2 regions of the Streptomyces sp. NPDC020489 genome follow, and region 2 is predicted to be linked to the other one. Evidence: riboswitches for the same ligand, from Rfam matches in the RefSeq annotation. Region 2 holds a riboswitch; the other holds the start of a gene.

What was found. Region 2 has a riboswitch for S-adenosylmethionine ahead of ACH41F_RS02700 (aminotransferase class V-fold PLP-dependent enzyme). Riboswitches for the same ligand answer to the same signal wherever they lie in the genome.
Region 1: linked by a shared signal. The riboswitch ahead of thrC (threonine synthase) and the one ahead of ACH41F_RS02700 (aminotransferase class V-fold PLP-dependent enzyme) in region 2 are both predicted to bind S-adenosylmethionine.

The regions. Positions count from the first base shown of each region.
Region 1 is NZ_JBIRUZ010000006.1:414,952-430,571, reverse strand. Features, by position in the region: gene ACH41F_RS19065 (GNAT family N-acetyltransferase) at 1-249, opposite strand, end outside; gene ACH41F_RS19060 (flavin reductase) at 272-781, opposite strand; gene cdgB (diguanylate cyclase CdgB) at 1,151-2,803, shown strand; gene ACH41F_RS19050 (CBM35 domain-containing protein) at 2,924-3,862, shown strand; gene ACH41F_RS19045 (1-phosphofructokinase family hexose kinase) at 3,863-4,792, opposite strand; gene nagA (N-acetylglucosamine-6-phosphate deacetylase) at 4,874-6,085, opposite strand; gene ACH41F_RS19035 (ROK family protein) at 6,085-7,029, opposite strand; gene ACH41F_RS19030 (extracellular solute-binding protein) at 7,182-8,408, shown strand; gene ACH41F_RS19025 (DUF3263 domain-containing protein) at 8,455-8,691, shown strand; gene otsB (trehalose-phosphatase) at 8,791-9,657, shown strand; gene ACH41F_RS19015 (trehalose-6-phosphate synthase) at 9,645-11,054, opposite strand; gene ACH41F_RS19010 (glucosyl-3-phosphoglycerate synthase) at 11,140-12,084, opposite strand; SAM riboswitch class I at 12,225-12,380, shown strand; gene thrC (threonine synthase) at 12,398-13,681, shown strand; gene ACH41F_RS19000 (MoaD/ThiS family protein) at 13,769-14,044, shown strand; gene ACH41F_RS18995 (cold-shock protein) at 14,486-14,692, shown strand; gene groL (chaperonin GroEL) at 15,031-15,620, shown strand, end outside.
Region 2 is NZ_JBIRUZ010000001.1:592,440-608,059, reverse strand. Features, by position in the region: gene ACH41F_RS02710 (Lrp/AsnC ligand binding domain-containing protein) at 1-15, shown strand, start outside; gene ACH41F_RS02705 (PQQ-binding-like beta-propeller repeat protein) at 50-2,257, opposite strand; gene ACH41F_RS02700 (aminotransferase class V-fold PLP-dependent enzyme) at 2,322-3,683, opposite strand; SAM riboswitch class IV at 3,836-3,952, opposite strand; gene trpD (anthranilate phosphoribosyltransferase) at 4,191-5,255, opposite strand; gene ACH41F_RS02690 (cytochrome b N-terminal domain-containing protein) at 5,378-7,018, opposite strand; gene ACH41F_RS02685 (Rieske 2Fe-2S domain-containing protein) at 7,015-8,070, opposite strand; gene ACH41F_RS02680 (c-type cytochrome) at 8,067-8,876, opposite strand; gene ACH41F_RS02675 (cytochrome c oxidase subunit 3) at 8,940-9,560, opposite strand; gene ACH41F_RS02670 (hypothetical protein) at 9,732-10,133, shown strand; gene ACH41F_RS02665 (Ig-like domain-containing protein) at 10,143-11,405, opposite strand; gene ACH41F_RS02660 (cytochrome c oxidase subunit 4) at 11,558-11,956, opposite strand; gene ctaD (cytochrome c oxidase subunit I) at 11,953-13,689, opposite strand; gene coxB (cytochrome c oxidase subunit II) at 13,686-14,645, opposite strand; gene ACH41F_RS02645 (cysteine desulfurase/sulfurtransferase TusA family protein) at 14,903-15,620, shown strand, end outside.

The DNA.
Region 1 (15,620 bases), on a different contig from region 2:
CAGCCGCCACAGCCCGGAGCGGAACAGGGTGCCGTCCTCGCGCCAGTCGATGTCGAAGAAGGCCATCAGGAACCCGACCGCGCGGTCGTCGTCGACGATCAGGCGGGGCCAGGCGGTGCCGGGATGCGCGTAGGCCTCGGCGAGGGATTTCACCACGGGTGCGACTGCGAATTCCTGCTCGGGGCGCACCCGTATTCCCAGGGCCGCTTCGAGATTGCGGGAGGTGATCTCCTCAAGACGGATCGTCATGCGCGCACCCTAAGCCCTGCCGTCACCCCAACTGCCGGTACCTGCCCCGGAAGTAGGCCAGCGGGCCGCCGTCCGCGCTCGGTACGGCCGCCGTCAGGACCCGGCCGATGACCAGGGTGTGGTCGCCCGCCCGCACCCGCTGTTCCGTGCGGCACTCCAGGGTGGCGAGGGCGCCGCCGACCAGGAGGGCGCCGGTGGCGTCGCCGCGGACGCAGGGGATGTCCTCGAACAGCAGGCGGTCGCTGATGCGGCCCTTCATGGCGAAGCGGCCGGCGATGTGGCGCTGGCTCTCGGAGAGGACCGAGACGGCCCACAGGGGCTGTTCGTCGAGGAGGTCGTCCATGCGGGAGCCGTCGCGCAGGCTGACCAGCACCAACGGCGGGTCGAGGGACACCGACACGAACGCGGTGGCGGTCATGCCGACGTCCTCGCCCTTGGGGCCGTCGGGGCCGAGCGGGGCCTCGTAGGCGGTCACCAGGACCACACCCGCGGCCAGCCGGGACATGGCGGCGCGGAACTCGTCGTTGCTCACCCCCACAGGATGCCCGTCGGTGGGCGGGGCGGTGATCGGGGAAGTGTTTGGCACGTCGGGAACGCTAGTGTCCGCCCGGTCCGGTGCGCATCGGACCTCCGCCCGAGCCCGGACCTAGGACCCCCGGAGTACCTGTGACCAGGGCCTCCACAAACACCCAAAGTTTGCGTTCAGTAAACGCACAGGGAAAACGCAGAAACCCCACTCAATTGTTCATCTTTCGCTGTGACTTGAGTCACAAGGGGCATTAATTGTTGACCCTGTGTACCGAGTGGGCAGCGCGCTGTGATTCAGTGGCTGGGAAACTGCCAGAACGATACGCCGATGAGAACCCTTGATTCGCTGCGAGGTCTCGGGGGGAGGGCGAGCATGGAGACCGAGTCGGAGCCCTACGTCCGTCTTGCGACTCTGCGACAACTGCATCAGGTGATGGCGGACATGAACACCGCCCGGTCTCTCGCGGACACCTTGCAGACAGTCGCCGACGGCGTCGTCAACGGCCTCGGCTACGAGCTTGCCTGCGTCAACCTCGTGCGCCCCGACGGCGACCTGGTCGTCGCCGCCTTCGCCGGCAATCCCGCCGCCGAGGCGCTCATCACCGGCCGGGTCGGCTCCCGGGACTCCTGGGAGCGCCGCCTGAGCATGGGCGAGAACTGGGGCGACCTGGTCTTCATCCCGCACACCGAGGGCTGGGTCCTCGACGACGACGACGTGCCCCAGTGGTACACCGACGGCCCCGCGCCCCGCTTCGAGGACGAGTGGCACCCCTCGGACCGGCTCTTCGCGCCCATGTTCACGCCCGGCGTGCAGGGCGCCTCCTGCGGCGAACTGATCGGCGTGCTCTCGGTGGACCGGCCGCGCAACGGCCGCCGCCCCGGCGCGTGGGGGCGCGAGGCGCTCCAGATGTACGCGTTCCAGGCCGCCATCGCGATCAGCAACGCCCGGCTGCGCGCCAACATGCAGCGCGCCCTGGTCCGGCTCGAACGGGACCAGCAGGCGCTGCGCGCCAGCGAGGAAAGCTTCCGGCAGGCCTTCGAGTACGCCCCCTCCGGCATGGCCATCGCCGAGATGGGCGGCGACCAGCACGGCCGCATCCTGCGCACCAACGACGCCCTGTGCCGCCTCCTCGGCCGCCCCGCCTCCGCGATGCGCCGCTACGCCTTCTCCGACCTGGTCCACCCCGAGGACATAGGAACCCTGCTGCGGACCTCGGCGGAGGGGGGCCGGGCGGAGCTGCGCCTCGGGCGCCGTGACGGCACCTACATATGGGTGTCGCTGCGCAACTCCGTCGTCGCCGACGCCGCCGACGGCCCCCGCTTCCTCCTCACCCATGTCGAGGACATAGAGGAGCGCAAGCGCCGCGAGCTCCAGCTCGCCCACCGTGCCTCCCACGACTCCCTGACCGGCCTGCCGAACTCGGCCGAACTGCGCGCCCGGCTCGCCGCCCGCCTGTGCAAGCGACCCACGCACGCCGCCCTGGAGTCCATCGACGCGGCCTACGGTCACGCCGCCCACGACGCCAACGGCCACGGTTTCGACTTCCGGCCCGACGCCGAGGTGCTCGACGTCGGCTACGACCACCACGTCCACACCGTCGCCCCCGAGAACGACCACGACGACGGCACCAAGGGGCTCGCGGTGCTCTTCTGCGACCTCGACGGCTTCAAGTCGATCAACGACCGGTTCGGGCACAACGCCGGTGACGCGGTTCTCATCGAGGTCGCCCGCCGGCTGACCCGGCAGGTCCGCGACGGTGACACCGTGGCCCGGCTCGGCGGCGACGAGTTCGTGATCCTCGCCGACGGTCTCGGCCGCGCGGACGCCGCCGACCTCGCCGCCCGGCTGCGCAACGAGATCATCCAGCCCATCCGCGCCGAGGGCCGGGCCGTCCGCGTGGGCGCCAGCTTCGGCATCGGCTGGGCGCACTGCGGGATGACGGCGGACGAAGTGCTGAAGTCCGCCGACGAGCGGATGTACGTAGAGAAACGATCTCGTCCCAAACAGCACAGGCGCGCGGGCTGATCCCCAGGTCAGCGGGCTGATGCGATCCGGGTCACCCGTTTGGGTCAGCAGGAGCGGGTAGGCTCGCCCTTCTCAACCCCTCGTATCGCATCCGCCCCGCACCCGCTGAGGAGTACCTGGATGACGTCCGGCACCAACGGCGCGAGCACGCCGCCCGAGGACGACGACCCGTTCGGCTACCTCTACGCCGACGGGCAGGCCAACGGAGCCCAGCCGCCGTCCGGCGGCTACGGCTACCCGAACACCGTCAACCGGGTACGCCCCGTCGGCCAGCGCCAGTACGGCCAGCAGCAGCCGACCGCGCCGTACGGACAGGTGCCGCAGCAGCAGGGCGCCCCCGGCCGGCCCAACGCGCACTACGCGGCCCCCGAGACCCTCCCGGGCGGCCCCACCACCACGCACAGCCCCCAGCCGGGCTACGGCGGCGGCGGTCGCGGCCGGGGCCCCAACACCAGGGGCCTGCTGATCGGCGCCATCGCGGTGGTCGCGGCGGTCGTGATCGGCATCGGCGTGGCGATGCTGGGCGGCGACGACGAGGCGAGCGGCAACGACGCCTCGAGCACCCCGTCGGTGGCGCAGAGCGACGAGCCGAGCCCGTCGCAGAGCACCGGTGACGCCGCCGAGGAGGACGAGCTGCCGAAGGCCGACGCCAAGGCGGTGTCCCTCAGCCCCGGGCTGACCACGGCGACGGACGTCCCGGGCGCCAAGGCGGACGGCGGCGCCTACATCAACGGCTTCAACACCGTCGGCGCCTCGATCACCTGGAACGTCAACAACATCCCGGAGACCGGCAAGTACACGCTGTACACCGGCTACAGCGTCCCCGGCAAGGACGCCACCGCCACCCTCTCGGTCAACGGCACGGCCTCCACCACGCCGGTCGGCATGGACAACTACGCGCACGCCGCCGAGGGCGACTACGCCAAGGGCTGGACGCAGACCTACAACTACGTGCAGCTCAACAAGGGTTCCAACACCATCAAGATCTCCTGCGAGCAGGGCAACCAGTGCGACGCCCTCCTCGACCAGCTGTGGCTGGTCAAGGGCTGGGTCGAGTAGTCAGGCGGCGGTGGCCTCGGCCGTGACCGCCACCCGCGCCCGCAGCTCCTCGTAGGCCTCCCGTTCGAACTCGCCCGCCACCGGCGCCAGGACCGTCGCCGCCGACAGCGCGACCGCCTCGGTCAGGCGGTCCGGCCAGGGCAGTTGCCCCACCAGGCCCGACAGCAGGCCCGCGACCGCCGAGTCGCCGGCGCCCGTGGGGTTGCCGTGCAGACGAGCCGGCGGGGCGGCGCGCCAGCGGCCCTCGGGGGTGGCGGCCAGCAGGCCTCCGGCACCGAGTGAGGCCACGACCGCGCGGGCGCCCCGGCGACGGGCGTCCTGGGTGGCGCGCAACGGCTCGTGGGAGCCCGTCAGTTCGGCCAGCTCGTCGGCGTTCGGCTTGATGATGTCCGGGCGCGCGGCGACCCCGCGCCGCAGCGGCTCCCCGCCGGTGTCGAGCAGGACCGGGACCCCGGCCGCGCGGGCGGTCCGCACCAGCCCCGCGTACGCCCCCACCGGCACGCCCGGCGGGAGGCTGCCGCACAGGGCCACCGCGGACGCCGAGCGGAGCAGGTGCTCGTAGGCCTCCTGGAAGGCGGACCATTCGGCGGGCTCGACGAACGGGCCGGGTTCGTTCAACTGCGTGGTGTCGCCGGTCCGTTCGTCCACGACCGCGATCGTGCGCCGGGTCGGTCCGGCGACCGGGACGAGCGCGTCGAGCACCTCCGGGGTGGCCGTGAGCAGCTCCTGGACGACCCGTCCCGTCGCGCCGCCCGTGAAGCCGGTGACCGTCACCTCGTGGCCGAGGGCCGCGAGCACCCGGGCCACGTTCAGGCCCTTGCCGCCCGGGCGTTCGGTCACCGCAAGGACGCGGTGGGAGGCGTGCGGGGTGAGGGACCGCACGCGATGGGTGATGTCGAGAGCGGTGTTCAGCGTGACCGTGAGGATCACCCGGACCGGCCTCCCCCGAAGACTCGATGGACAACCCACCCAGTCTCCCAGGACCGGCCCCGCTCTCGACAGCCGGACACCTCACCCCAGGTGCGGATCGACCACCCACGCGCCCCGGCGCATGACGCCCTTGAGGGCGAAATGCCGGTCCAGCAGGACGAGATCGGCGTACTTGCCCGGCTCCAGCGAGCCGATCGAGTCGTACATCCCCAGCAGCCGGGCCGGGTTGGCGGACAGGGCGGCGACCGTGTCCTCGACGGACAGCCCGTCCAGCGTCACCGCCCGCTGGAAGGCGCGGTCCAGGGTGAGGGTGGAGCCCGCGATGGAGCCGCCCTCCACCAGGCGGGCCACGCCCTGGCTCACCTCCACCTCCAGCGGGCCGAGCAGGTAACGGCCGTCCCCGAAGCCGGCCGCGTCCATCGCGTCCGTGATGAACGCGACCCGGTCCGCGCCCGCGTGGTGGAACGCCAGCTGGAGGGCGGCGGGGTGCAGATGCGTGCCGTCGTTGATCAGCTCGACCGTGATCCGCTCGTCCTCCAGCAGGGCGGTGATCGGGCCGGGGGCGCGGTGGCCGAGGGCGGGCATCGCGTTGAACAGGTGGGTCGCCACGGTCGCCCCCGCGTCGATGGCCTCCACCGTCTGCTCGTAGGTGGCGTCGGTGTGGCCGATCGCCGCGATGACGCCGTGCTCGGCGAGCAGCCGCACGGAGTCGAGGCCGCCGGGCAGTTCGGTGGCCAGGGTGACCATCCGCGCCTGGCCGCGGGCCGCGTCGAGCAGCTTGCGGACCTCCGCCGGGTCGGGGTCGCGCAGCAGTTCCTCGGAGTGCGCGCCCTTGCGGCACGGGGAGATGAAGGGGCCTTCGAAGTGGATGCCGGCGACGTCGCCCTGCTCGGCGAGTTCGGACAGCAGGCCGGCCCGCTGGGCGAGGAAGTCCATGTCGCCGGTGACGGTGGAGGCGACGAGGGTGGTGGTGCCGTGGAGGCGGTGGGTGTGAATGCCCTTCAGCACGTCGTCGACCGTGCCCGAGGTGAAGGAGGCTCCGCCGCCGCCGTGGTTGTGGAGGTCGACGAAGCCGGGCACGAGCGTGTGGCCGGTGACGTCGACGACCCGGGCGTTCTCGGGGGCGCTGCCGGCGATCCGGGTGCCGTCCACGATCACTCGGCCGTCCTGGACGGTTCCGGTGGGGAGGACCACGGTCGCGCCGGACAGGACGAGGGGGGACGGGCCCGTCGCGGGGTGCGCGTGCGCTGTGGCTGGGCGCGCAGTTCCCCGCGCCCCTAGCGGCGTTGCCATCAGGCTGATTCCTCCGTGCGCTCGGGTGTGGTGAGGAGGTCCCAGGCCAGTAGGCCGGCACCCCGGCATCCCGCCGTGTCCCCGAGTGCCGCGGGGACGATCGTCGGCAGCTTCTGGAAGGTGATCCGCTGCCGGACCGCGTCCCGCAGTGGTGTGAACAAGGTTTCCCCCGCCTCCGCCAGACCGCCACCGATGATCAGGGTGCGCGGGTCCAGGAGGGTGAGGGCGGTGACCAGGCCGTCGGCGAGGGCGTCCACGGCCAACTGCCAGACCGCCCGCGCCCGCGGGTCCCCGGACTCGACGGCCTTCGCGCAGTCGGCCGCGTCCGCGTCCGGGTCGCCCGTCTGCGCCGCCCAGGCCTCGCTGACGGCGGAGGCGGAGGCGTACCGCTCCAGACAGCCGCGCTGGCCGCACGGGCACGGGGTCCCGCCGGGCCGTACGACGATGTGGCCGATCTCGCCGGCGAAGCCGTGCGCGCCGGCCTCGACCCGGCCGGCGATGCCGATCGCGCCGGCGATGCCGGTGCCGAGGGGGACGAAGAGGAAGCGGTCGGCGCCCCGGCCGGCGCCGACGCGGCCCTCGGCGAGGCCGCCGGTGCGGACGTCGTGGCCGAGGGCGACCGGGACGCCGCCGAGCCGTTCGGTGAGCAGCGCGCGCAGCGGCACGTCGCGCCAGCCGAGGTTGGCGGCGTAGGCGGCGACGCCGCGCTCGGTGTCGACGATGCCGGGAACGGCGACGCCGACGGCGGACGCGCTCTGCCCGAACCGCTCGGTGCCGTGGGCGCGCAGGTCGGCGGCGAAGCCGAGGATGCCCTCGACGACCGCGTCGGGGCCGCGCTCACGACCGGTCGCGCGGCGGGCCTGGTGCAGCAGCTCGCCGGAGGGGCCGACGAGGGCCGCCTTCATCCCGGTGCCGCCCACATCGAGGGCGATGACATGTCTCACGGGGAGTAGTGTGGCCCGCCGACCCATGAGAGGTCTAGTCCACTTACGTGGTGTAGACCTTATGTCTGACCTTTCGAAACTTTCGGCGAGAATGGGGCCTGGCAGTGCAGCGGCGTAGGACGGGAACGATCGCGGTGGTGTCCGCACTGGGCATGACGGCGGTACTGGGCGGCTGCGGCCTCGGAGCGGACTCCGACGAGGTGACGCTGAGGCTGGTCGCCGCCGACTACGGCGACAGCGAGGCCAACAGCTCCGAGAAGTACTGGGACAAGCTCGTCGAGGAGTACGAGTCCGAGCACCCGGGCGTGACGGTGGACGTCACCGTCTACTCCTGGAACGACGTGGACCGCGAGGTCAAGGAGATGGTCGACGCCGGGGACGCGCCCGACATGGCGCAGATCGGCGCCTACGCCGACTACGCCGCAGAGGGCCTGCTGTACTCGGCCGACGAACTGCTCTCCATCTCCACCCAGGCCGACTTCGTCTCGCAGCTCTCCTCCGCCGGCGAGGTGCAGGCCACGCAGTACGGGATGCCGTTCGCCGCCTCCACCCGGCTGCTCTTCTACAACAAGTCCCTCTTCGCCAAGGCCGGCCTCAGCGCGCCGAAGACCTGGGACGAGCTCGCCGCCGACGCCGCCGCCCTCAAGCAGGAGGGCGTGAAGTACCCCTACGCGCTCCCGCTCGGCTCGGAGGAGGCGCAGGCCGAGACCATGCAGTGGCTGCTGAGCGGCGGAGGCGGCTACACCGAGAACCTCGGCGCGTCCTACGGCTTCGACTCCGCCGAGAACGTCGCGACCCTGACCTGGCTCAAGGACGACCTCGTCGGCAAGGGCCTGACCGGGCCGGTCGCGCCGGGCAAGCTGAACCGGGCCGACGCGTTCGCCGCGTTCGCCGACGGGAAGGTGGGGATGCTCAACGGGCATCCCACGCTGATGAAGCAGGCCGCGAAGAAGGGCGTGAAGTTCGGCATGGTGCCGATGCCCGGCGTCGACGGCCCGACCAAGTACTCCATGGGCGTCGCCGACTGGATGATGGCCTTCAGGAAGAACGGCCACGCCGAGCAGGTCGGTGACTTCCTCGACTTCGTCTACGAGGAGAAGAACGTCCTCGACTTCTCCCGCGAGTACGACCTGCTGCCGGTCACCACGTCCGCGTCCAAGGCCATGAGCACCTCGTCGCAGGACGAGCACCTGCGGCCCTTCCTCCAGGAGCTGCCCGGCTCCGAGCTGTACCCGGTCGGGCGGACCTCCTGGGCCACGGTGAGCGCGGCGGTCAAGCAGCAGATAGGCCAGGCGGTGACGGCCAACGGCAGCCCCGAGGCGGTCCTCGGCCGGCTCCAGGCGACCGCCCTGCGCGTGGAGGGCGAGGAGAACGAGTAGCCGCGCGCCCGGCCCGCTGTCAGTGGCGGCGGCTACCGTGCGGGGTATGGACGACCAGGAGGGGCTCGGGGCCCGGGAGCGGGCGATCCTCGTGCTGGAGCGGCGTGGTTTCGCCGGACCGGGCGCGAAGGAGCGGGCGATACGGGAGGAGCTGGGACTGGCGCCGGTGCGCTACTACCAGCTCCTGAACGCCCTGCTGGACGACCCGCGGGCGCTGGCGTACGACCCGGTGACGGTGAACCGGCTGCGCAGGGTGCGGGAGTCCCGCCGCTCGGAGCGCTGAGGCGGGCATCGCGCCGGGCCCGACCGTGCCGGCTCCTCGCACACCGGACGGGCGCGAAAGACCCGGCCTAAAGAGCGCCCCGCTGGATAGGGTCCCCGTATGGGCAGCCACACCTACGACACCCACGACACGGACGACTCCCTGCCGACCCCTCTCACCCAGGCCGGCCGGGACGGACTGCGAGCCATCCTCGACAGGCCCGACAAGGCGGTGCTCGCCTTCGACTTCGACGGCACGCTCGCGCCGATCGTGCCCGACCCCGAGCAGGCCGGCGCCCACCCCGACGCGGTGCCCGCGCTCGCCGCGCTGGCCCCCAGGGTCGCCTCCGTCGCGGTGATCACCGGGCGCCCGCCCGGGCTCGCCGTACGGCTCGGCGGGTTCGCCGGGGTCGCGGGCCTGGACCACCTCGTCGTCCTCGGCCACTACGGCGCCGAGCGCTGGGACGCCGCCACCGGCGACCTGTCCGCCCCCGCCCCGCACCCCGGGGTCGCCGGCGCCCGCGCCGAACTGCCCGGGTTCCTCGACCGGATCGGCGCCTGGCAGGGCACCTGGATCGAGGAGAAGGGCCGCGCCCTCGCCGTCCACACCCGCCGGGCCACCGACCCCCAGGCCGCCTTCGAGACGCTGCGCGCGCCCCTCACCGACCTCGCCGGCCGGCACGGCCTGATCGTCGAACCCGGCCGCCTGGTGCTGGAGCTGCGGCCGCCCGGCATCGACAAGGGCGTGGCCCTGCTCGACCACGTCCGCGAGCTGGGCGCCGAGTCCGTCCTCTACGTCGGCGACGACCTCGGCGACCTGCCCGCCTTCGGCGCCGTCGACAAACTCCGCTCCGACGGCGTCCCCGGCCTGCTGGTGTGCAGCGGCAGCGAGGAGGTCACCGAACTGGCCGACCGCGCGGACCTCGTCGTCGACGGGCCGCGCGGGGTCGTGGGGCTGCTGCGGGGACTCGCCGCTCAGCTGGGCTGATCCTCCAGGGCGTGCAGCTGGTCCAGGAACCACTGGGCCGGCGGCAGCGCCGTGGCCGCCGCGGCCAGGCGCTTGGTCCGCTCGGCCCGCTCCGCCGCCGGCATGCTCAACGCCTCGTGCAGGGCGCGGGCCGTGCCGGTCACGTCGTAGGGGTTCACCACGATCGCGTCCTCGCCCAGCTCCTCGTACGCCCCCGCCTCCCGCGACAGCACCAGCGCGCACCCCTCGTCGGAGACCACCGGCACCTCCTTCGCGACGAGGTTCATGCCGTCCCGGATCGGGTTGACCAGGGCCACGTCGGCCAGCCGGTACGCCGCGAGGGAGCGCGCGAAGTCGTCCTTGACGTGCAGCACGACCGGCTTCCAGGTCGCCGTCCCGTAGGCCGCGTTGATCTCCTCCGCCTGCCGCTGCACCTCCGCGGTGTACTCCCGGTACACCGCGAGGTCCTGCCGTGAGGGGTAGGCGAACGCCACGTGCACCACCCGCTCGCGCCACTCGGGGTGGTCGTCGAGCAGCTGCCGGTACGCCAGCAGCCCGCGCACGATGTTCTTCGACAGCTCGGTGCGGTCGACCCGGACGATCGTCTTCCTGTCACCGTCACCGCCGATCTCCGCCCGCAGCGACGCCATCCGCTCGTCGACGTCCGCCTCGTGCGCCCGCTCGCGCAGGAAGTCCGCGTCCGCGCCGAGCCCGTGCACCCCGACCCGGGTGTCCCCGAGGCCCCCGCCGAACTCCGTCGCGCAGGCCTCGAACGCCGACGCCCAGCGCCGGGTCAGGAAGCCCAGCCGGTCCGCGCCCAGCATGCCCCGCAGCACCTGCTCGGCCACGTCGTCGGGGAGCATCCGGAAGTACTCCGGGGGCGCCCAGGGGGTGTGCGAGAAGTGGCCGATCCGCAGGTCCGGGCGCAGCTCGCGGAGCATCCCGGGCACCAGCGTCAGGTGGTAGTCCTGCACCACGACCGCGGCGCCCTGGCGGGCCTCCTGGGCGAGCGCCTCGGCGAAGGCGCGGTTGTACGTCTCGTAGGACGCCCACTGGCGCCGGAACTCCGCGTCGAAGACCGGCTCCAGCGGGGTCTGGTACAGCATGTGGTGGACGAACCAGAGCACCGAGTTCGCGATGCCGTTGTACGCGTCGGCGTGCACGTCGGCGGGGATGTCGAGCATGCGGACCCCTGCCTCGCCCGCGCCGCGCCGGACCGCCTCGCGGTCCCCGTCGGAGAGCGCCGAGCACACCCACAGGGAGTCCGCGTCCGACCCGATCGCGGAGAGTCCGGAGACCAGCCCGCCGCCGCCGCGTTTGGCGGACAGCGTGCCGTCCTGCCGCACCTCGTAGGAGATCGGGCCGCGGTTGGACGCGACGAGCACTCGGGCACCCTGGTCAGACTGCGTGGAAGCCATACGCCTCAACCTAGCCCGACCCGTAAACGCTCAAACGTACGGGTTCGCCGTATACGGAACCGTGCCCGCCGTGACCCGCCCGAGGTCAGGCCACCTTCCGGGAGGCGTACTCCGCGATCTCCGCCATCGGCGGCCGCTCCTCGGTGTCCACAGAGTGCGTGCGGGGCTCGAAGCCGTCCTGGCCGCGCTCGAACTGGGTCAGGGCCGGGCGGATGAGGTGGCCGCGGGCCAGGCGCAGCTGGGCCGTGCGGTAGATCGCGGCGGACATCCGGCCGAGGGCCTGGCCGTCCTGGTGGCGGTGCTTGCGGACACCCACGTCCACCTGGGCCAGCGCGTCCAGGCCCACCAGGTGCAGCGCGTCCACGAGCATGCCGAGCTCCACGCCGTAGCCGACCGGGAACGGCAGCCGTTCCAGCAGGGAGCGGCGGGCCGCGTACTCGCCGCCGAGCGGCTGCACGAACCCGGCCAGCTGCGGCCAGTGCATGTTCAGCAGCGGGCGGGCCATGAGTTCGGTGACCCGGCCGCCCTGGCCCGCCGCGCCGCCGAGCGGACGGTCGTACATGCCCTTGACGAGGTGGACGCCCGGGTCGGTGAGCAGCGGGCCCACGATCCCGGAGACGAAGTCGGAGGAGAACTCCCTCAGGTCGGCGTCGATGAAGCAGACGATGTCGCCGCGGGTCACCAGCAGCGACCGCCACAGCACCTCGCCCTTGCCGGGCACGGCCGGGATCCGGGGCAGGATCTCGTCGCGGTGCACCACGGTCGCGCCGGCCGCCGCGGCGACCTCGGCCGTACGGTCGGTGGAGCCCGAGTCGACGACGACTATCTCGTCGACCAGGGGGACCTGGAGCACGAGGTCGTGGCGGATCACGGAGACGATGTCACCGACCGTCTCCTCCTCGTTGAGCGCGGGCAGCACCACACTGACCGACTGGCCCGTGCGCTGCTTGGCCGCCAGGATCTGGTGGAGCGGGCGATCGGTCAGGGACCAGGACCGGGTGGTCAGCCAGCGCTCGACTTCGTTCAGCACAGTGCGCGGCTCCTAACGTGTGTGATCCATCTCGCGGTTCGGACGACTCTCTCAACTGTCCTGGTCGTCGGTTACAGTCTTGAACAACGCGGATGACCATCGCATGTCCAGGGTGGCCCGCCGTTCACACAACTTCATACCGCTCATCCAGAGGGGCAGAGGGATACGGCCCGATGAAGCCCCGGCAACCCTCCAGTCGGTTCTCGTAGATCACTGTTGATCGCTCAGCGAGGCTCCCGACTAGGGAAGGTGCCAAATCCGTCTCACGGCGAGATGCGTCGTGAGGAAGATGAGGAGAAAGGGCCTCGCCTCCATGGCTGCGCAGACTGTTGCAAGCACCACCGAAACCACCGTAGACCTCGGCCCCGCCGCGGCTCTCAGCTGCCGCGAGTGCGGTCACCGCGTGCCCCTCGGCCCGGTCTTCGCGTGCGAGGAGTGTTTCGGCCCGCTCGAGATCGCCTATGACTTCTCGGCCTACGACACCGAGGACCTCCGCAAGCGGATCGAAGCGGGACCCGCGAACATCTGGCGTTACGCGCCCCTGCTGCCCGTCCCCGCGGACGTGGCCGACAAGCCCAACATCAACCCCGGCTGGACCCAGCTCGTCAAGGCCGACAACCTGGCCCGCGAGCTCGGCGTCACCGGCGGCCTGTACGTGAAGGACGACTCCGGCAACCCGACGCACTCCTTCAAGGACCGTGTCGTCGCCCAGGCCCTGGAGGCCGCCCGCGCCTTCGGCTTCACCACCCTGTCCTGCTCCTCCACCGGCAACCTCGCCGGTGCCGTCGGCGCCGCCGCCGCCCGCGCCGGCTTCCGGTCCTGCGTGTTCATCCCGCACGACCTGGAGCAGGGCAAGGTCGTCATGGCCGCGGTCTACGGCGGCGAGCTCGTCGGCATCGAGGGCAACTACGACGACGTGAACCGCTTCTGCTCCGAGCTGATCGGCGACCCGGCCGGCGAGGGCTGGGGATTCGTCAACGTCAACCTGCGGCCCTACTACGCGGAGGGGTCCAAGACCCTGGCGTACGAGATCTGCGAGCAGCTCGGCTGGCGGCTGCCCGACCAGCTGGTGGTGCCCATCGCCTCCGGCTCGCAGCTCACGAAGATCGACAAGGGGCTCCAGGAGCTGATCAGGCTCGGGCTCGTCGAGGACCGGCCGTACAAGATCTTCGGTGCCCAGGCCGAGGGGTGCTCGCCGGTGTCGGTCGCCTACAAGGCGGGCCACGACGTCGTCCGTCCCCAGAAGCCGAACACCATCGCCAAGTCCCTCGCCATCGGCAACCCCGCCGACGGCCCCTACGTGCTCGACATCGCGCGCCGGACCGGCGGCGCGGTGGAGGACGTCACCGACGAGCAGGTCGTCGACGCGATCAAGCTGCTGGCGCGGACCGAGGGCATCTTCGCCGAGACGGCGGGTGGCGTGACGGTGGGTGTCACGAAGAAGCTGATCGACAGCGGGCTGCTGGACCCGGCGCTGACGACCGTCGTCCTGAACACCGGCGACGGACTGAAGACGCTGGACGCGGTGGCGGGTACGGGTCTGACCGCGACCATCCGCCCCAGCCTCGACTCCTTCCGCGAGGCTGGGCTCGCCTGACAGGTAGTTGTTCGTCTGCGGGCCCGCGGGGCCGGCCGCGCAGTTCCCCGCGCCCCTGGGTGCGTCATCCCGACCGGAGGTTTCCACGTGAGCGTCAACGTCCGCATCCCCACCATCCTGCGCACCTACACGGGTGGCCGGGCCGAAGTGACCGCCGAGGGCGCGACCCTCGCCGAGGTCATCGCCGACCTGGAGAAGAACCACACGGGTATCGCCGCACGCGTGCTCGACGACCAGGGCAAGCTGCGCCGGTTCGTCAACGTGTACGTCAACGACGACGACGTCCGCTTCGAGCAGGGCCTGGAGACGGCCACTCCGGACGGGGCCGGCGTCTCGATCATCCCGGCGGTCGCGGGAGGCTGACCGGCCTCCTTTCGTTACCCTGGGTAACGCCGATTACCGAGTGTTCATCGAATTGCCCCCTCCGTGAGAGAAGCGGAGGGGGCAATTCTCTATGGTTGAGCGCGGTACAGTTGGGGAACCCGCTCCACTCCTCATGCCAGCCGCATATGAGTTCCTGCTTCGCAGGCGATGAGAAGCAGCCAAAGTGTGCGGTTCTTCTGCGAATTTTGCGCCATTTGTGGAGCCCGACTTGCCCCGAGTTCGGGCGAATTCTCACTACATTCCGGACCCTTCGCGTCCAGAATTCTCGTCCGATTGACCTGTTGCAGACGGCAGTTGGACAGATACATTCAGCCGCGGTCGACGCGTTCCGGCGCACGCCCCCAATCCGTGGGGGGTGAGGTCTGACCCGGATCCGCGAAGTGTGGATCTGTGCAAGGGCCAGTAATAGGGGAGTTAGGCATGGCTCAGGGCACCGTCAAGTGGTTCAACGCGGAGAAGGGGTACGGCTTCATCGCGGTCGACGGTGGTGCGGATGTATTCGTCCACTACAGCGCGATTCAGATGGACGGCTACCGCACCCTGGAAGAGGGTCAGCGGGTCGATTTCGAGATCTCGCAGGGCCAGAAGGGGCCGCAGGCGGACATGGTCCGACTGGCGACCGGCTGAAGCACGCGCCGACTGAACTAGCAGCGACGTTCTTCTTCGAAGGGCCCGCACCTCATGGGGAGTCATGGGTGCGGGCCCTTCGGCGTGCCCGCAGACCCTTCCGCGCCTGCCCGGAGCCCGTGCGGGGCCTGGACGATCCCGGAGAGGCGCTTGCACTCGACGGGGTCGAGTGCTAATCATTGGCGTTAGCACTCTGAAGGTGAGAGTGACAACGAGGACCGGGTCGGTGAGGCCCGCAAGCCAGGTGGGGCAAGGAACCACGAGGTGTGCGAGCCGTCCGTCGCGGGCGCGGGCGCGGTCCGAAGGAATCACCCCCAGTCCTGGAGGGACCACTTCACATGGCCAAGATCATCGCGTTCGACGAGGAGGCGCGGCGCGGCCTCGAGCGCGGCATGAACCAGCTCGCGGACGCCGTGAAGGTGACGCTCGGCCCCAAGGGCCGCAACGTCGTCCTCGAGAAGAAGTGGGGCGCCCCCACGATCACCAACGATGGTGTGTCCATCGCCAAGGAGATCGAGCTCGAGGACCCGTACGAGAAGATCGGCGCCGAGCTGGTCAAGGAAGTCGCGAAGAAGACCGACGACGTAGCCGGTGACGGCACGACGACCGCGACCGTCCTGGCCCAGGCCCTGGTGCGCGAGGGTCTGCGCAACGTGGCCGCCGGTGCCAACCCGATGGCTCTCAAGCGCGGTATCGAGAAGGCCGTCGAGGCCGTCTCCGGTGCCCTGCTCGAGCAGGCGAAGGATGTCGAGACCAAGGAGCAGATCGCTTCCACGGCCTCCATCTCCGCCGCCGACACCCAGATCGGCGAGCTCATCGCCGAGGCGATGGACAAGGTCGGCAAGGAAGGCGTCATCACCGTCGAGGAGTCCCAGACCTTCGGTCTGGAGCTTGAGCTCACCGAGGGTATGCGCTTCGACAAGGGCTA
Region 2 (15,620 bases):
GGGCTGGACAGCTAGCGCCGCGGCAGGCGACGCTCGCCCCGGCGCGGCACTAGCCCTCGACGTCGAGCGCGGTGATGCCCTTGGCCGTGGCGGCGTAGACGCGGCGGCCGGTGACCACGGGCGTCAGGACGGCGCCTCCGTCCACGCCCGCCCCGGCCCGCCAGATCATCTTGCCGTCCGTGTCCAGGGCGTGGACGTCGGTGTCCGCGCGCACATAGATCGTGGAGTCCACCAGCGCCGGGTCCGAGCAGGCCCCGCCGGTGGAGTACTCCCAGACGACGTCCCCGTCCCTGGTGAGCGCCCTGAGCACGGCGTCGTCGTCGGCCACCCCCAGGAAGTCGAAGGTGTCCACGCCCTCGGCCGCGACGTACGAACCGGCGAGGCCCGCCTTCCGCCAGCGCAGGTTCCCCTTGAGGTCCAGCCCGAGCAGGTCGTGCGCGTCGTTCCCGGGGCTCACGATCACGGTGCCGCCGTGCACGGCGGGCCGGTCGGCATCGCCCTTCAGGTCGGCCTTGAACAGCACGGTGGCGCCGTCGTCGGCGAGCGCGTAGAGGTGGTTGTCGTAGCTGGGCACATAGAGCACGCCGTCGGCCACCACGGGGCTCTCCGTCGGCCCCCCGCCCAGTGACGCGTCCCAGCGCACGTTGCCCGTGGTGTCGTACGCCTGGACGATGCCCTTGCCGTCGAACGCGCTCACCGCACTGGCGACGACGACGGTGTCCCCGAGGGCCACGGGCTGACGGAAGTAGCCGCTGGGCAGCGTCTTGGACCACATCTGCTCGCCTCTGACGCTCACCGCGACGAGCCGTCCCGGGGCGGCCGGTCCGCCCTGCGCGGCCTCCTCGTCGGTGACCACGGCGATGAAGATCCCGTCGTCCGTGACGACCGGCCTGGTGACGGTGGCCTGCCCCTCGATGAGGCTCACCTTCCAGCGTTCGGCGCCGTCGCTGCCCACGGCCCGCAGGGTCCCGCCCTCCACGGCGACGTACAACACCCCGCCGTCGGCGGAGAGGGCACCGCAGGGCCCGTCGGCCACACTGGGCGCGCCGACGTCGTACGTCCAGCTCACGGTCGCCTTCTTCGCCACGGTCGGCGTGCCCGCACCCGACTGGTCGCCTGTCGCGCCGCCGTCGGACTCCTTGAGCCACCACCAGCCGCCCGCTCCCCCGGCACCGGCGACCACGGCCCCGCCCGCCAGGGCCCGCAGCAGCCCGCGCCGCGAGGGCACCGGCCGGGAGCCCACCGTCTCCGGCGCGGTCGCGGCCGACGGCACGGGCGCCTCGGGGGCGCCCGGCACCACCGCGTCCGTCACCGTCACCGGCGCCACGTACTCGACCCGGCTCTCCCGCTCCCCCTGCGGAACCCACCGTCCGTCCGCCCTGGCGGCCACGGGGTCCGGCGCGGCGGCCGTGAACCAGCCCGCCCGCACGCTCTCCCGCAGCGACCCCGCCGTGTGCCCCACGGCCTCGACCACCGCCTCGGGCGTCGGCCGCTCTCCCGGCTCCTCACGCAGACACGACTCCACCAGCGGCAGCAGTCCCTCCGGCACGCCCTTCAGGTCGAAGTCCCGGGTCAGCACGCGCAGCAGGATCACCGAGTCCTGCCCCTCCCCGAAGGGCTCACGGCCGCTGGCCGCGTACGCCAGCACCGCGCCCAGCGCGAAGACGTCGCTCGGCGGACCGACCTGCCCGCCGTTGCGGATCTGCTCGGGGGAGACATAGCCGACCGAACCGACGATCGCACCCGTACGGGTCATCGCCGTCGCCTCCAGCGCCCGGACGATCCCGAAGTCGATGACCCGGGGGCCGTCGGGGGCCAGCAGGATGTTGGACGGCTTCAGGTCGCGGTGGACCATGCCCTTGGCGTGGATCGCGGCCAGCGCCTCGCCCAGCGCCCCCGCCAGCACCCGGACCGCCGGCTCCGGCAGGGGCCCGCCGTCCAGCACCGCGTCCCGGAGGTTCGGCCCCGTCACGAACTCGGTCGCCATCCAGGGGTGCTCGCCCTCGGGATCGGCGTCGACCACCCGCGCGGTGTACGTCCCGGACCCGCCGACCGTCTGGGCGGCCCGCACCTCCTGCCGGAACCGGGCGCGGAAGGTGCGGTCCTGGGCGTACTCGGACCGCACGACCTTCACCGCCAGCCGCAGTCCCGTCCGCGATTCGGCGAGATAGACCTCGCCCATACCGCCCGAGCCGAGCCGGCCCCGCACCTCGTACGGGCCGATCCTGCGTGGGTCCGTCGCGCGCAGCGCCTGCACTTCCCGCTCCCCCGTCCCGCGTGAACCTCTCGAGGAGGCAGGGTATAGCAGGCCTGTCGGCAGGTCAGACCGCCGGGACGCAACGGCCGTCCTCCGTGCGGTACGTCCACTTCGCCCCCTCGGCGACGAGCTCGCGCACCGCGGTCACGAACCGCTCCACGTGCTCGTCCGGCGTGCCCGCACCGAAGCTCACCCGGATCGCGTTCAGGGACTTCTCGCCGGGCGCGGCCTCCGGGGCCCCGCACTCGCCCTGGGTCTGCGGGTCGCTGCCGAGGAGGGTGCGCACGAGGGGGTGGGCGCAGAAGAGGCCGTCGCGCACGCCGATGCCGTACTCGGCGGAGAGGGCGGCGGCGAAGTGGGAGCTGTTCCAGCCCTCGACGACGAAGGAGATCACGCCGACCCGGGGGGCGTCGTCCCCGAAGAGGGACAGGACGCGGACCTCGGGGACCTCGGCGAGACCCTGGCGGACCTTCTCGATCAGGTGCTGCTCGCGGGCGACCAGGGTGTCGAAGCCGGCCTCGGTGAGGGCCTTGCAGGCGGAGGCGATGGAGTAGGCGCCGATGACGTTGGGGGAACCGGCCTCGTGGCGGGCAGCACTCTCGTGCCACTCCACGTCCACTCCCCCGTCCTCGCGCCGGGTGACCTTCCGGCTGGCGCCGCCGCCGGCGAGGTAGGGGTCGGCCGCGACGAGCCAGTCGGCGCGGCCGGCCAGGACGCCGGAGCCGAAGGGGGCGTACAGCTTGTGCCCGGAGAAGGCGACCCAGTCGACGTCGAGGTCCTGGACCGACACCGGGTGGTGGGGGGCCAGCTGGGCGGCGTCCAGCACGATCCGGGCGCCGTGCGCGTGGGCGGCGGCGGCCAGTTCACGGACCGGCCACAGCTCACCGGTGACGTTGGAGGCGCCGGTCACGCAGACCAGGGCCGGGCCGTGGGGGGCGCGGTCGGCGAGGGCCTTCTCCAGGGTCTCGACGGCCTGGGCCGGGGTGCGCGGGGCGTCGAGGTAGCTGACCCGGGCGTCCTGCCAGGGCAGCAGGCTCGCGTGGTGCTCGGTCTCGAAGACGAAGACCTGGCAGTCGGCGGGGAGGGCCTGGGCCAGCAGGTTGAGGGAGTCCGTGGTGGAGCGGGTGAAGATCAGCTGGTCGTCGTCCCGGCAGTCCAGGAACTCCGCGACGGTCCGGCGGGCGTTCTCGAACAGGTCCGTCGAGAGCTGGGAGAGGTAGCCGGCACCCCGGTGGACGCTGCCGTAGTAGGGGGCGTAGGCCGCCACGTCGTCCCAGACCCGCTGGAGGGCGGGGGCGCTGGCCGCGTAGTCGAGGGCCGCATAGGTGGTCTCGCCGCCCGTGACGAGCGGGACGGTGACATCACGCCCCAGAACGGGCAGCGGGGCGCACAGCGTCTGGGCGGCGGCAGCGGTGGAGACAGACATGGGGAACTCCCGTGAGAGGGCATGCGGAAGGACGGCACGGCATGCGGGAAAAGGAAAAGAGAAGGGTGCGCGGAGGCGGGGCTCGGCGGCCCTATCGCATTCGCTTGCTCACGGAAGGCTCCTCGACGACCAGGACCCCTGGTATCTCGAGGGGTCCGCGCTTGTCGTAGACCTCGCTGCCTACGACCTGGTCCTCACCCGGGGCACCCCGCCACGGACGGAGGGTTGCCGGACAGTCGGCCGGGGCCTCATGACTGTCACTCATGACCTGGTACAGGAACGTACGCGATGTGATCGTCGCCCCGCAACCCGTGTCCGGATCGCGGGACGACAGCCGGGGCACGCCGGGGCCCGCCCGGCGGATCATGCCGGCGTCGCGGGAGCCGGCGCGCCTTCCGCACTGCCCCGAGGCTGCCGACTCCCCCACTCCTGGGACCCCTGTCGCGTCGACGCCCCGCCGCCCCCCGCTCAGCCGCGCTGACGAGGTGCCGCCTCTCGAGGCCGGCGCTACGCGTTGCTTGCCGCCACCCAGCGCTCCAGCGTCCGCTTGGCCCCGCCGGAGTCGATGGACTCGGCGGCCCTCTCCATGCCGGCCCTGATCTGGTCCACCAGCGGCGCCCCGGTCGGTGTCAGCGCCACCAGCGCGGCGGCCGAGTTGAGCAGCACGGCGTCCCGCACCGCGCCGGTCTCGCCGTCCAGCAGCCGTCGCGCGACCTCGGCGTTGAACGAGGCGTCCGCGCCGCGCAGGGCCTCCACCGGCACCAGCTCGATGCCGACGTCCCGCGGGTCGAAGGCCTCCTCGCGCACCGTGCCGTCGCGGACGATCCACACGTGCGAGGTGGCCGTGGTCGTCAGCTCGTCCAGGCCGTCGTCGCCGCGGAAGACCAGCGCGGAGGAACCGCGCTCGGCGAGCACCCCCGCGATGAGCCCCGCCATGCGGGTGTCGAAGCAGCCGACCGCCGAGGCGGTGACCCGGGCGGGGTTGGTCAGCGGGCCGAGGAGGTTGAAGGAGGTCGGGATCCCCAGATCCCGTCGGACCCCGCCGACGAACCGCATCGAGGGGTGGAACTTGGCCGCGAAGCAGAAGGTGATGCCGGCCTCGTCCACCACCTCGGCCACCCGCGCGGGCGACAGGTCCAGGTTGATGCCGAGCTTCTCCAGCACGTCGGACGAACCGCTCGCCGAGGAGGAGGCCCGGTTGCCGTGCTTGACGACCTTGGCACCGGCGCCCGCGATCACGATGGCGGACATCGTGGAGATGTTGACCGTCTTCGCCCGGTCGCCGCCGGTGCCGACGATGTCGACGGCGGGGCCGGGGATGTCCAGCGGCTGGGCGTGGGCGTACATCGCCTCCACCAGACCGGTGATCTCCTCGACCGTCTCGCCCTTGGCCCGCAGGGCCACCATGAAGCCCGCGATCTGGGCGTCCGTGGCCTCGCCGCTCATGAAGCGGTCCATGGCCCACGCCGTGTCACCGGCGGTCAGGTCCCGCCCGCCGAGCAGGGTGCTCAGCACCTCGGGCCAGGAACGGCCCGCCGCGGTGTCGCCTCCAGCGGGGGTCACAGCGCTCATCAGGCCGCTCCTGGTTGTCGTAGAACGTGGTGGGCCCACCCTATCCAGCTCGGAGCACGCGGCAGGGCCCCCGTCCGAAGACCGGACGGGGGCCCTGCGGGCGCGCGTGGCGAGCGCAGCGATCAGTGGTGGCCGTGGCCGCTCGTGATCTCCTTGTACTCCTCGACGGTCGGCTTGGGGATCTGGGACTCCTCGCCGTAGTAAGCCTTGCTCAGCTTGACGCGCAGCTTCTCGGAACCCTTCACCTTGCGCTCGACGCCGTTCTCGTCGACCGTCGGGCCGATCTCGGCCGGCTTGTACTGCTCGTGCGCCGTGAGCGTGTGCAGCTGCTCCTGGCTGAGCGGCTCGTGCACCTCGATGAACTCACCGTGCGGCAGGCGCTTGATGATGCCGGACTCGCGGCCGTGCAGCACCTTGTCCCGGTCGCGGCGCTGGAGGCCGAGGCAGACCCGCTTGGTGACGATGAACGCGAGCACCGGCGCGACGAAGAACGCGATCCGGACGAACCAGGTGATCGAGTTGATCGACAGGTGGAAGTGCGTGGCCCACAGGTCGTTGCCGCCACCGATCAGCAGCACGAAGTACACCGTCAGCCAGGCGACACCGAAGGCGGTACGCGTCGGGGCGTTGCGCGGGCGGTCCAGGATGTGGTGCTCGCGCTTGTCGCCGGTGACCCAGGCCTCGATGAACGGGTAGACCGCGATCGCGACCAGGACCAGCGGGAAGATCATCAGCGGGATGAACACACCCAGGACGAGCGTGTGGCCCCAGAAGTCGATCTCCCAGCCCGGCATGACACGGATCAGGCCCTCGGAGAAGCCCATGTACCAGTCCGGCTGGGCGCCCGTGGACACCTGGTCGGGCCGGTAGGGACCCATGGCCCAGATCGGGTTGATCGAGGCGATGGCCGAAATGACCGCGATGACACCGAAGACCAGGAAGAAGAAGCCTCCGGCCTTGGCCGTGTAGACCGGGAACAGCGGCATGCCGACGACGTTCTTGTTGGTCTTGCCCGGACCCGCGTACTGCGTGTGCTTGTGGACGAACACCAGGATCAGGTGCGCCACCATCAGGCCGAGCATGATGCCCGGCAGCAGCAGGATGTGGACCGAGTAGAAGCGGGCCACGAAGTCGCCGCCCGGGAACTCGCCGCCGAACAGGAAGAACGACAGGTACGTGCCGACGATCGGCACGGACAGGATCGCGCCCTCCATGAAGCGCACACCGGTGCCGGAGAGCAGGTCGTCCGGGAGGGAGTAACCGGTGAAGCCGGTGAACATGCCCAGGACGAACAGCAGGAAGCCGAACAGCCAGTTGACCTCACGCGGCTTGCGGAACGCGCCCGTGAAGAACACGCGCATCATGTGCACGAACATGCCGGCGAGGAAGATCAGCGCCGCCCAGTGGTGGATCTGCCGGATGAGCAGACCGCCACGGACGTCGAAGGAGATGTGCAGCGTGGAGCTGAACGCCTCCGACATCAGCTGACCCTGGAGCGGGACGTAACTGCCGTGGTACTCCACCTCGTTCATCGACGGGTGGAAGAACAGCGTCAGGTACACACCCGTGAGGATGATGATGATGAAGCTGTACATGCAGATCTCGCCCAGCATGAACGACCAGTGGTCGGGGAAGATCTTGCGCATGTTGGCCTTGGCCAGGGAGTAGATCCCCAGTCGGCCGTCGGCCCAGTCGGCGAACTTCTCGCCGGCCGGTGCCTTCCCGCGGTCGCGGGCGGACTCGGTGTTCGCGTTGGTGCTCATCCGCGCTCCCAGAAGGCAGGACCGACAGGCTCTTCGAAGTCGCCCTGCGCTTCGAGGTAGCCCTCGTCGTTCACGGCGATGCGCAGCTGCGGCAGGGCGTGACCGGCGGGGCCGAAGATCACTCGGGCACCGTCGGAGAGGTCGAAGGTGGACTGGTGGCAGGGGCAGAGCACGTGGTGCGTCTGCTGCTCGTACAGGGAGATCGGGCAACCGACGTGGGTGCAGATCTTCGAGTACGCGACGATGCCCTCGTGGGACCACTCGAGCTCGCGCTTGTCCTTGATGTCGTCCGGCTGGATGCGGACGATCATCAGGGCCGCCTTGGCGATCTCCGTCTGGAAGTCGTGGTCGTGCTCCTCCAGGCCCTCGGGCTTGGCGAAGGTGAGCGAACCGACGGCGACGTCCGAGGGGCGCAGCGGCTCGTTCGTGTTCATGTTGACGAGCAGCAGCCCCTTCTTCCACATGGTGTGGCGGAGCTTGGTCCCGGGGAGCGGGCCGAGGTCGCGCAGCAGCACGACGCCGGAGAGCGGCACCAGGGTGAGCGCGCCGAGCATCGTGTTGCGGATCAGCTTGCGACGGCCGATCGCGGACTCCTTGGTGCCCGCCTTCCAGTCGTCGAAGACCTTCTCGCGCAGCTCCGGCGGGGCGGCGATCGGGTGCCGCTCGTCGACCATCTCCTCGTCGGACATCAGGGTGCGGGCCCAGTGGACCGCGCCCGCGCCGATCGAGAAGAGCGCCACACCGAGGGTCAGACCGAGCGCGAAGTTCAGCGCGTTGATGTGACCGATCGGGAAGACGAAGATCGACCTGTCGTGCGGCACCGCCACGTAGGAGACGATGAAGGCGACCGTGGCCAGCATCGACACCGTGAACAGCATGGCCACCGTGCGCTCGGACCGCCGGGCGGCCCGCTCGTCGATGTCCTGCACACGGTGCTCGTGGGGCGGCAGACCCGGGTCGGCGAAGGGGTTCTTGTCGTCCGGGACGTCCACCGCGCCGTGCTTGTCCTGCTCTGCGGGCAGGTTCTCTTCCGGAATGTCTTGGCTACTCATGACTTCTTGGCCTTTGCGGTCCGAGCGGCGAGCCAGACGGCAACCGCGATGAGCGCACCGAGTCCGAACACCCACGCGAACAGGCCCTCGCTGACCGGACCGAGTCCGCCCAGTTCGAGGCCGCCGGGGCTCTCGGTGTCGTCGCCGTTGACCGCGTCGAGGTACGCGATGATGTCCTTCTTGTTCTGCTCCGACAGCGTGGTGTCGGGGAACGACGGCATGTTCTGCGGGCCGGTCTGCATGGCCTCGTAGATGTGCTTCGGGTCGACGCCTTCGAGGCTCGGCGCGAACTTGCCGTGCGTGAGCGCACCGCCCTTGCCGGTGAAGTTGTGGCACTGCGCGCAGTTGGTGCGGAACAGCTCGCCACCCTTGGCGATGTCCGCCCCGTCCGGGCTGTACTCGTTCTTCGTCGGGATGGCCGGACCGGCCCCCAGGGAGGAGATGTACGCGGCGAGCTGGTCGATCTCGGCCTGCGTGTAGATGACCTTCTTCTTCGGGACCTGCGCGCCCGGCTGCTGCGCCGGCATACGGCCGGTGCCGACCTGGAAGTCGACGGCCGCGGCGCCCACACCCACGAGGCTCGGGCCGTCGGTGGTGCCCTGACCACCGGTGCCGTGGCAGCTGGCGCAGCCCACGGCGTAGAGCTTCTTGCCCTCCTCGATGGTGAGGGACTGGGCGGTCTCATCGGCCTGCGCCTTGTCCGCGGGCGCGAACGCGGCGTACAGCCCCCCAGTGGCCGCCAGCGCGAGGAGTAGGACGACGACCGCCGCCAGCGGATGGCGTCGTCGTGCGGAGAGCTTTTTCACGGATTACCCCGGTGTCAGGATCTTCTGCGTCGATGCTTCTGGAATGTGCGGGAGCGGGCCCGGCTACTTGATCATGTAGATCGTGGCGAAGAGGCCGATCCAGACGACATCGACGAAGTGCCAGTAGTAGGACACGACGATGGCGGCGGTCGCCTGCTCGTGAGTGAACCTCTTGGCCGCGTAGGTGCGGCCGAGGACGAACAGGAAGGCGATGAGGCCACCTGTCACGTGCAGGCCGTGGAAGCCGGTGGTCAGGTAGAAGACCGAACCGTACGGGTCCGAGGAGAGCGAGAGCCCGTCCTTCTTGACCAGCTCGGTGTACTCGAACACCTGACCGCCGATGAAGATCGCACCCATCACGAAGGTGACGATGAACCACATCCGGAGCTTCTTCACGTCACCGCGCTCGGCGGCGAACACGCCGAGCTGGCAGGTGAGGGAGGAGAGCACCAGGATCGTGGTGTTCGTCGCGGAGAACGGGAAGTTCAGGGCATGAGCCATTTCCTTCCAGTGATCCGGACCGGTCACCGATCGCAGGGTGAAGTACATCGCGAAGAGGGCCGCGAAGAACATCAGCTCGGAACTCAGCCAGATGATGGTTCCGACGCTGGTGAGGTTCGGCCGGTTGACCGACGGGTGCGCGTGCCCGGTTTCTACTGTCGTTGCTGTCGCCACGACCGACATTATGTCGGTCGCTTATCCCGCCCTCACCCCGGGGGGTGCCGTTCGGAGTGTCCGCAGCGTGTGTACTGCCCGGATGGCCCATCGCAGGGGTGTTCCAGCGGGTGTTGACGGCGAGTCCGAGGGAGTAGCATCCGCCGCATCGGTACCCGACCAATGACGCGCGGAGGAACGATGCAGGCGACCGCCACGGTGCTGGTCTACAGCGATGACGCAGGCACCCGCGAGCAGGTGCGGTTGGCCACCGGGCGCAGGCCCGCCCCCGACGCGCCCCTGATCGAGTTCGTCGAGTGCGCGACCCCGGCCGCCGCGATCAAGGAACTGGACCGGGGCGGCATCGATGTCGCCGTGCTGGACGGCGAGGCCGCGCCGATGGGCGGCATGGGACTGTGCCGCCAGGTCAAGGACGAGGTGTTCGACTGCCCGCCGGTCCTGCTGCTGATCGGCCGGCCCCAGGACGCCTGGCTGGCCACCTGGAGCCGTGCGGACGCGGCCGTGACGCTGCCGGTGGACCCGGTGGAGTTCGCGTCGGCGCTGGCGTCGCTGCTGCGCGGCAGGAAGGCCCTGAGCGCCTGACACGGCCGCTCAGACCGATTCGGGACGCAGTCTCGCCTTCTCCTCGGGGCGGGGGCCGTCGGGGCTCCCGCCCACCAGGGCGCTGCCCTTGCGCCACTTCGGCCAGCCGAGGTTCCAGTCGCCGAAGCCGTTGCCGAAGGTCTCCATGGTGTCGCCGTAGGAGTTCACGACCTTGACGACGTCACCCTCGCGGACGTTGTCGAAGAACCACTCGGCGTTGCCGGTGCTCATGCCCGTGCACCCGTGGCTGACGTTCGCGTACCCCTGGGACCCCACGGACCAGGGCGCGGCGTGCACGTACTCACCGCTCCAGGTGACCCGGGTCGCCCAGTAGACGGGCAGGTCGTACGACTCCGAGGAGCCCTCGGCGATACCGATGCTGGTGCCGCGCATCCGTACGAAGTGCTCCTTGCCGAGGACGACCTTGACGCCGTTGCGGGTCTCGAAGCCGGGCTTGCCGGTGGTGACGGGGATCTCGTTGATCGCCTTGCCGTTCTTGTAGACCGTCATGGAGTGCGAGGAGGCGTCCGTGACGGCGATGACCCGGTCGCCCGTGGTGAGCTTCAGCGGCTTCACCTCGCCGCCCCACAGTCGATCGCTGATCTTGATGCCCTCGAGGTTGCTTCGCACCTGGATGGTGGCGTGGGCGGGCCAGTACTCCTTGGGGCGGTAGTGCAGCTCCTTGTCGTCCACCCAGTGCCAAGCGCCTTCCACGGCGGGCATCGAGTCGACCTTGAGCGCCCGCTCCACGACCGCGCGTTGCGCCCTGTCCTTGACGGGCTTGCTGAGCTCGGCCGTGATGGGCTGGCCGACGCCGTACGTGCCCGCCTTGGGCCCGAAGGTGACCTTCAGGCGCTTCTTGGTGAGCGGCTTGCCGGTGTCGAAGGCGAGGACCTCGCGGCCCGGCGCCCCGTCCTCGTCCTCCGTGCTCACCCGGACGGTGTAGTGGGCGCTGGCGGCCAGCGGGCTGGTGCTGTGCCAGCGGGTGCCGTCGGCGGAGAGTTCGCCCGCCACATAGCGTCCTGTGGCGTCCAGGGCCGTGACGTCCGTGATGCGCCCGTCGGAGTCCTCGGCGGTGACCTCCAGGGGCTTGTCCGGGTCGGCCTTCCGGCCCTCGCCCGCGGGGCCGTTGAAGGACACCTGGTCCGCCGCGTCGTACGGCGCCGCCGACAGCGGGTTGCCGTCGCTGCCGCAGGCGGTGGCCCCGGCGGTCAGGGCGACCACCAGCAGCGTGCAGGAGAGGACGGTGCGCGTACGCGGAGTCTGGCTCATGAGCTCACGCTAAGAAGCTTCGTCGGCGGCGGCGCGGTGGGTCACCCCTCTGGGGGACCCGGGCTGCTGCAGAAGGAGACCGCAACTGCTCCAAAAGGGGGAGCCCGGACCCTCCTGACGGAGTGTCCGGGCTTCCTTGGTTCCAGGCCGTGCTACTGGGTGCGGTTCTCACCGCGGTAGTACTCGAAGACCCAGCCCCACAGGCCGAGCAGGATCAGCGGCGCCGAGAAGTACATCAGCCACCAGCCGATCGCGATCGACAGGAAGGCCAGCGCGCCACCGACGGCCAGCGAGAGCGGCTGCCAGCTGTGCGGGCTGAAGAACCCGATCTCGCCGGCGTCGTCCGCGACGTCGGCCTCCTTGTTGTCCTGCGCGCCCGCGTCGACCCTCTTGGCCGTGAAGCCGAGGTAGAAGCCGATCATGATGCACAGACCGAAGGCCAGGAAGAGGGCCGTGGTACCGGCCGGCTCCTTCGACCAGTAGCCGTAGACGACCGCCATGACGAGCACGAAGACGCTCAGCCACATGAACATCTTGCCCTGGATCTTCACTTGCCGGCCTCCTTGCCGCCAGCGAGGGCCTTCTCACCGTGAGGCGCGTTCTCGAGCTGGTCGAGAGCGGCGATCTCCGGGTGGTGCAGGTCGAACGCCGGGGATTCGCTGCGGATCCGCGGCAGGGTGAGGAAGTTGTGCCGCGGCGGCGGGCAGGACGTCGCCCACTCGAGCGAACGGCCGTAGCCCCACGGGTCGTCGACCTCGACCTTCTTGCCGTACTTGGCGGTCTTCCAGACGTTGTAGAAGAACGGCAGGATCGACGCGCCGAGCACGAACGAGCTGATCGTGGAGATCGTGTTGAGGGCGGTGAAGCCGTCGGCGTTGAGGTAGTCCGCGTAACGACGGGGCATGCCCTCGGCACCCAGCCAGTGCTGGACCAGGAAGGTGCCGTGGAAGCCGATGAACAGCGTCCAGAAGGTGATCTTGCCGAGCCGCTCGTCGAGCATCTTGCCGGTGAACTTCGGCCACCAGAAGTGGAAGCCGGAGAACATCGCGAAGACGACCGTGCCGAACACCACGTAGTGGAAGTGCGCCACCACGAAGTACGAGTCCGAGACGTGGAAGTCCATCGGCGGCGAGGCCAGGATGACACCGGTCAGACCACCGAAGGTGAAGGTGATCAGGAAGCCGGTGGCCCAGAGCATCGGTGTCTCGAAGGACAGCGAGCCCTTCCACATCGTGCCGATCCAGTTGAAGAACTTCACACCGGTCGGGACCGCGATGAGGAACGTCATGAACGAGAAGAACGGCAGGAGCACACCGCCGGTGACGTACATGTGGTGCGCCCACACCGTCACGGACAGACCCGCGATCGCGATGGTCGCGCCGATCAGACCCATGTAGCCGAACATCGGCTTGCGCGAGAAGACCGGGATGACCTCGGAGATGATGCCGAAGAACGGCAGGGCGATGATGTACACCTCTGGATGGCCGAAGAACCAGAAGAGGTGCTGCCACAGCAACGAGCCGCCGTTGGCCGGATCGAAGATGTGCGCGCCGAACTTACGATCCGCCTCCAGCGCGAACAGCGCCGCCGCGAGGACCGGGAAGGCCAGCAGGACCAGTACGGCGGTCAGCAGCACGTTCCAGGTGAAGATCGGCATGCGGAACATGGTCATGCCCGGCGCGCGCATGCAGATGATCGTGGTGATGAAGTTGACCGCGCCGAGGATGGTGCCGAAGCCGGAGAAGGCCAGGCCCATGATCCACAGGTCGGCGCCGACGCCGGGCGAGCGGATCGCGTCGGACAGCGGGGTGTAGGCGAACCACCCGAAGTCGGCCGCGCCCTGCGGGGTGAGGAAGCCGCCCACCGCGATCGTCGATCCGAACAGGTACAGCCAGTAGGCGAACATGTTCAGCCGCGGGAACGCCACGTCCGGCGCGCCGATCTGCAGCGGCATGATCCAGTTGGTGAAGCCGGCGAACAGCGGCGTCGCGAACATCAGCAGCATGATCGTGCCGTGCATCGTGAACGCCTGGTTGAACTGCTCGTTCGACATGATCTGCAAGCCCGGCCGGGCCAGCTCGGCGCGCATGAACAGCGCCAGCAGACCACCGATGCAGAAGAACGCGAAGGACGTGACCAGATACAGCGTCCCGATCGTCTTGTGGTCAGTGGTGGTGAGCCACTTGACCACGACGTTGCCGGGCTGCTTGCGCCGGACCGGCAGTTCGTCCTCGTAGTGGGACCCTGCCGCCGCGGCACCCTGAGGTTCGTTGAGGATGCTCACAGGTTGTTCGTCTCCCGGTTCTTCTCATGGGCGGTCTGCTCGATGCCCGCGGGAATGTAACCGGTCTGCCCCTTCTCGGCGAGTTCCTTGAGGTGCTGCTCGTAGCGCTCGGGAGAGACGACCTTCACGTTGAACAGCATGCGGGAGTGGTCGACCCCGCAGAGCTCCGCACACTTGCCCAGGAAGGTGCCCTCCTTGTTGGGGGTCACCTGGAAGGAGTTGGTGTGCCCCGGAATGACGTCCTGCTTCATCAGGAACGGCACCACCCAGAAGGAGTGGATGACGTCACGCGAGGTGAGGACGAAGCGGACCGTCTTGCCCTTGGGGAGCCAGAGGGTCGGACCCGGGTTGTTGGTCTGCGGGTTCCGCGTGCCGGGCGTACCGACGTCGTAGACGCCGCCGGCGTTGGCGGGGAAGTCCTTCTTGAACCGGTCCGGAATGGCGGCCAGGTTCTCGTCGGTCTTCGCGTCGCCGGTGGAACCGTCCACGTTCTCGACGTAGTTGAAGCCCCAGCTCCACTGGAAGCCGACCACGTTGACCGTGACGTCGGGCTTCTTCTCGAGGCTCAGGAGCTTCGACTCGTCGCGAGCCGTGAAGTAGAACAACACCGAGACGATGATGAGGGGGACCACCGTGTACAGCGCCTCGATGGGCATGTTGTACCGGGTCTGCGGAGGAACCTCGACCTTGGTGCGGCTGCGCCGGTGGAACATGGCGCTCCACAGGATCAAGCCCCAGACCAGCACGCCGGTGGCGAGCGCGGCCGCCCACGAGCCCTGCCACAGGGAGAGGATCCGCGGAGCCTCTTCGGTGGTGGGGGTGGGCATACCAAGGCGGGGGAAGTCCTTGTATGTGCAACCGGTCGCGGTCGCCAGGACCAGGCCCGCGGTCATTGCCTGCAGCAGCTTCCGCCGCATCGGGCGCCGCGGCGAGCGGTCGGAGCCGTTGGGACTCACGTAGCGCCTTCCCGAGAGTCTCGCCCGCGCGGATTGGCTGCGGCCTGCCTTACTCGGTGGTCGGTCGCCGCCCTGCGTCGGGCAGGGGTTTGGATGTTTATGCGGACCAAACCCTAGCCGACGCGTTCCGGGCGTTCGCGGGGAGGGGTGCCTAGTGGGTGGGGTGGTTCGCTGGATTGGCGGCTGCGGGTTGTTTTGGGCTGATCGCGCAGTTCCCCGCGCCCCTGGTTCCGCGTCCGGCGTTCTACCGTTGACGCGTGTCCTACTTTGACGCTGCCTCCAGCGCCCCCCTCCATCCCGTGGCCCGTCAGGCGCTGTTGGCCTCGCTGGACGAAGGGTGGGCCGATCCCTCGCGGTTGTATCGGGAGGGGCGGCGGGCTCGGATGTTGCTGGATGCCGCCCGGGAGGCCGCTGCCGAGGCGGTGGGGTGCCGGGCGGACGAGCTTCACTTCACGCCCTCCGGGACGCACGCCGTACACAGCGGAATCGCGGGGGCTTTGGCCGGGCGGCGGCGCGTCGGGCGTCACCTGATCGTGTCAGCGGTGGAACATTCCTCCGTGCTCCATTCGGCCGAAGCGCTGGAGACGGAGGGCGGTTCGGTCACTCGAGTGAGTGTCGAGCGATCCGGCAGGGTGGACCCTTCGGCCTACGCCGCCGCGCTGCGCCAGGACACCGCGCTGGCCTGTCTTCAGTCGGCCAACCACGAGGTGGGCACCGAGCAGCCGGTGGCCGAGGTCGCCGAGGTGTGCCGGGCGGCCGGGGTGCCGTTGATGGTGGACGCGGCGCAGTCCCTCGGGTGGGGGCCGGTCGAAGGGGGCTGGTCGCTGCTGGCGGGCAGTGCGCACAAATGGGGTGGACCTGCCGGGGTCGGACTGCTTGTCGTGCGCAAGGGCGTGCGGTTCGCCGCTCAGGGGCCGACGGACGAACGGGGACACGGCTTCGAGAACCTGCCCGCGATCGTCGCCGCCGCGGCTT